DNA from 2 places in the Shewanella sp. 553 genome. Region 1 is predicted to be linked to the other one. Evidence: riboswitches for the same ligand, from Rfam matches in the RefSeq annotation. Region 1 holds a riboswitch; the other holds the start of a gene.
What was found. A riboswitch is a leader RNA that binds a small molecule or an ion and turns the genes downstream of it on or off. The one in region 1 is predicted to bind cobalamin.

Region 1 (2,471 bases):
CTTGCTCATCAACCTTGGCAAAGCGGAAATTGTCGTCGGCGCGCAGGTAAAAACGCTGAGCGTCCGTGGGGCGATAGTTAATCCCAAGTTCAAATGCGTGGGCATCCTGATCCAGCTCAATGCCGTTAGCATAGGCGCTGGGGTCACGCAGATCGTCGGTCACCTCAGCATAACGACCACCCACAATGTAACTCACACTTTGAGTCAGAGGCACTGTGGCTTGCACATAGGCACTGGCCTGCTTTTGCACGTTTTCACGGCCACTGCTAAACACTGACTCACCGCGGCTTAAATCGAGCCCGGTCACTAGGGTTAACGGGCCGTTTTCAGTAGTAAAGTTAGCAGTCGCCTTAGGGTTAAACTCTAGTAATGAGCGGGTATCGCGGCGGTTACTGCCCCAGTTATTGAGCCCTGTGATTAAGGTGTCGGCATAATTGATATCCGCCCCAAGCTCCCATTGCTGATTGAGTTGACGCTGGTAGCCCGAACGCAGCGCCGTGGTCATCTCATGCAGATAACTGTCATAGGCACCTAGTGCGCTGGCATCTGATTGGCGTGGATCTTGTTCAATCTGCTCGAGGGTTAATGCGCCAGCCAATTCTCGACGGTTGTCATAGTAACTGCTTTCGGCAAAAAAGTGCTGCGCATCGTCTTGATACTGCAAGCGCCCTAATAACGATGAGGTTTCATTCGCGTTATGGTCGCGATAGTTATCCCCTTGGTTATAACTGGCCGCACCATAAAAACGCCAATTAGCATTTATCGCCCCTGACACATCAACGTTACCTTCATAGGTATCAAAACTGCCCCCTGAAAGCTGCACGCTGCCACCACTGCCCTGTGGCGCTTTGGTGATGATGTTAATCACACCACCCACCGCCTGATCGCCATATAGCACCCCCGCACTCCCAGACATGATCTCGATACGCTCAACTTGATTAAGGGCAATGGCGCTAATGCTTGGGGCGGCAATGTCGATATTGTTTAGTCGACGTCCATCAATCAAAATCAAGGTATTACTCGCCGCTTGGCTAGCACTAAAGCCCCGCAGTGCAAATACGGCTCCGGTGTTTGAATCGGAAATCTGTATACCGCTTTGACCGCGTAACACTTCGGTTAAACTCGTTGCGCCACTCATCTCAATCGCGGCGGCATCAATCACATTGACGTTAGCGGCAATATTGAGAGGGGTACTGACATTGCGACCAATAACGGTAATGGTGTCGTCGATATTGATTTGCGCAGAGGTGGCATTTTGCGCCGTCACTGAAAACGCAGAAAAACTAAATAAACCGCCAATTAACAGGGCGATAGCTGTAGGTTGTGTACCCATTTACCTTTAACTCCTAAAAGGGAAACGGGGCAAGAGGTCACGACTTCACGCCGCCGAATAGGCGATATGAGGTCGCATTTCGAGATCTGCCCGCCGAAATCTCAAAATCACCTTAAGGGCCGGTCTCCGGACTGAGGATAGGTATAAACCCAAACTGCGGTTGATACGACAAGACTGAGTTTTTTTAACGCTTAGTTATAGCAAGCGCACCCAGCTTTCACCTTTCACCGTTGCGGGGGCAGTGCCAGATTTTCACAGGCTTCCCGATTATCCCATTGCGACTGACGCAACTGGGCACCACAAAAGATTGACTCGAATTTGGTTACCTATAATGGCAATGCACAACTGTTATTCCATACAAAGTGGCATCGCCGTCAAGACCGCGGGCATTATAGACGTCTAAACGGATAAAAGTCTAACAAAGCATGTTAAGTCAGTGTCATACAAATCACCGCTCACATCTGCATACGACAGTAAGTCGTTTCGCCATTGACGTTAGTAATGATAGTTTTTAACACAAATAAATCACCATACTGACAATAATCACTGTTAACCCTTTATCCTCCCTTGCTACAGACCCTATAATAAACAACCAGTAAGCGATTATTTACCCACCAGTCATTGTCGTCATCTAGCCTGGCGTTATCGACTACTCAAATGGAATCAACCTGTGCTAACAAAACTGCGCGCGATGCAAAGCTCCACCCAGATGATAGTGGCCATGTTTATAGGCTTTGGCGTGGGCTTGTTTTTTGGCGAGTCCGTCGGCTGGCTCAGTAATATTGGCACCAGCGTCATTCTGTTAATGCAGATGACGGTGCTGCCCTTTATTTTGGTTTCTCTCATTGGCGGTATCGGCAAACTTAAGCGCACCACCGCCAGTTTAATTTTTAGCCGCGCTGGCGTCATCATGTTACTGCTGTGGCTTATGGGCTTAGTGCTGGTGGCCCTCATGCCGCTGTCATTTCCTTTTGTTGAAACGGCCTCTTTTTTCAGCACCAGCATTGTCGAGCCCACGACTCCTATCGATTACTTTAAGCTGTATATTCCGGCCAACCCGTTTGAGTCGATGGCGGCGGGCTATGTGCCTGCTATGGTGGTATTCAGTATCGCCATGGGGCTGGCGCTCATTGGCATG
Region 2 (2,471 bases), 190 kb from region 1:
TGTGACCCATATTGCATTGGCGCGCCGTCTCGGCGTATGCTGCCACGGCATGACAAATATCAAGGTAAGCCAATGACACAAACGATTTTTTATTTAATGCGCCATGGTCAGTGCGAGGGCGGTAATGTGCTGCGAGGCCGAAGCGACCTGCCTTTGAGTGAGCTGGGATTTGCCCAGATGCAACTGGCCTGTGCGACTAAATTACCCGAGACGATAGATGCGCTGGTGACCTCCCCCCTAAGCCGCTGCCAAGTGTTTGCCGAGTATTATGCCAATAAACAGCAGTTACCTTACTCAGTTGAAGCGGGTTTGATGGAGATTGATTTTGGCCGCTGGGACGGTGAGGCGCTTGACACCTTGTTTGCTGAGCATAGAGAGGCGCTTAACGCCTACTGGCAAGATCCTTGGCGCGCACCATTGCCAGGCAGTGAGCCGCTAGATGCCTTTGAGCAGCGTATCGAGACCTGTATCGAGCAAGTGTTACATAGGCACAGTGGCAATACCCTGCTGCTTATCACCCATGGTGGAGTTATCCGCCATTTGATGGGGCTGGCGCTGGGGATCCGCGGCGAAGTCGGCTTCTATACCCAGTTAAGTCTCGATTATGCCAGTGTGGTTAAGTTAAGCCACTTGGTCGATAACGATGGTAAAGGCTATTGGCGCTTGCATTGGAGTTAATGGTTAAGCTCAATGTTGGGGCGTTAGTTATCAGCGTTTGTCGTCAACCAGCGCGGCAAATACAAAAGGTGGTTTGCCTCTTAGGGGAAATACCGCATAATAGCCAACAATTTTAGGTGTCTAGCATACAGATGACGCCGAGCGTAAGGTGTTGAGCAGCGACTCACTTAACGTGGGTCGAGTAACTCAAACTTAATAGGGAATTGGGGAGTGACCTAAGGTCATCAGCCCAAACTGTGCCCGCAACTGTGAGTGTGTTGAGTAAGGCAATTGGCCTTGTCTGCAACCACAAGTCAGGATACCTGCCTTACGCTATAGCCTAATGACTCAAGCGGGTGACTTGAGGGAGCTAAAGATGAACAACCGACTTGGGGCGTTAGCCCCGCTTGGCAGCGGCAGGTCGACACCTGCGCGGTCGCAACACACTTTACCCTATTACTTTGCGGCTTGGATGATGAGCCTGTGACGTCAATCCCTATGGCGTTATCTGCCCAACACCTTAGTTGGCACGCGGGCGAGCGCGCCATTTTGGCTGATGTCAGTGTCGAACTGCCCCAAGGCCAAATGCTGGGGATCATCGGCCCTAATGGCGCCGGTAAATCCACCTTACTGCGCTGTCTATATCGTTATTTGACCCCAAGCCAAGGGGATATCACCTTATTTGGCCGAGCGGTGGGCGACTTTTCGGCGCGATCCTTTGCCCAGCAAGTGGCGGTGGTGCTGCAAGACACGCCGCACCATTTTGACATGACCACGGCGCAGCTGGTGGCGCTAGGGTTGACGCCCCATAAGGGGGCGTTTTCGCTCACCAGCGACCAAGACAAGCACGATGTGCGCCGCGCCTTAGCCACAGTAGGTTTAACCGCGTTGGCCGACCAAGGGTATGAGCAACTTTCTGGCGGCGAGAAACAACGGGCGTTAATCGCCCGCGCCATAGTGCAAAAGCCCAAGCTGTTGATCCTCGATGAGCCCACTAATCATTTAGATATCCGTTATCAAATACAGATCTTAGAGCTACTGCGTAGCTTAGAGATGACGGTGGTTATCTCGATCCATGATCTTAATTTAGCCAGCGCCCTGTGTGACCAATTGCTGCTGCTCGACCAAGGCCACGCAGTTGCCCAAGGCCGCCCCAATGAGGTGTTGACCGAGCAGCGTATTGCAGAGGTCTTTGAGGTGTGCTGCCAAGTGAGCCCGCACCCCCAACACGGTAATCCGCAAATTAATTACTTTTATGGCTACCATAATGTCACCCAAGGGGAGAGGCCATGATGCGCTCGTCCGGATTATCGGCCAGCGAGCGCCTTTGGCGCGGCCTGCTATTGGTCACAGGGTTTGGGGTATTAAGCCTAATGACGCCGCTGTTAGCCGCCAGTTTTGGTGCGGCGCACATCGACTTTAACCAAGTGGTCGATGTGGTGCTGGCCACCGTTGGCGGTGAGCGTCCAAGCAGCGTCACCGCCCGCATTGTGATGGAGCTGCGGATGCCGCGCATCGTGCTGGCGTTTATCGCCGGTTTTGGTTTAGCCATCGCCGGCGCCGTGCTGCAAACTGTGACCCGCAATCCACTGGCCGACCCTTATCTTTTTGGCATATCTTCTGGCGCCTCCTTTGGTGCCGTAGTGGTGCTTACCCTGTTTGGCGGTGCGGGCGCGCTATCGAACGCCTTATCCATATCATGGCTTGGCAGCGTCAGCCTGCCGATGGGCGCCTTTATTGGCGCCAGTCTCGCAGTGCTGATGGTATTGGCCTTGTGCGGCCGCGCCATGAGCACTCAAATCGAGCGCATGCTG

Region 2: another riboswitch for cobalamin. It lies ahead of AC5YBZ_RS14205 (ABC transporter ATP-binding protein); the one in region 1 lies ahead of AC5YBZ_RS13365 (TonB-dependent receptor).

The regions. Positions count from the first base shown of each region.
Region 1 is NZ_CM181701.1:3,013,196-3,015,666, forward strand. It holds gene AC5YBZ_RS13365 (TonB-dependent receptor) at 1-1,333, opposite strand, end outside; cobalamin riboswitch at 1,434-1,650, opposite strand; gene AC5YBZ_RS13370 (cation:dicarboxylate symporter family transporter) at 2,004-2,471, shown strand, end outside.
Region 2 is NZ_CM181701.1:3,198,359-3,200,829, reverse strand. It holds gene AC5YBZ_RS14210 (histidine phosphatase family protein) at 73-678, shown strand; cobalamin riboswitch at 832-1,002, shown strand; gene AC5YBZ_RS14205 (ABC transporter ATP-binding protein) at 1,156-1,950, shown strand; gene AC5YBZ_RS14200 (FecCD family ABC transporter permease) at 1,950-2,471, shown strand, end outside.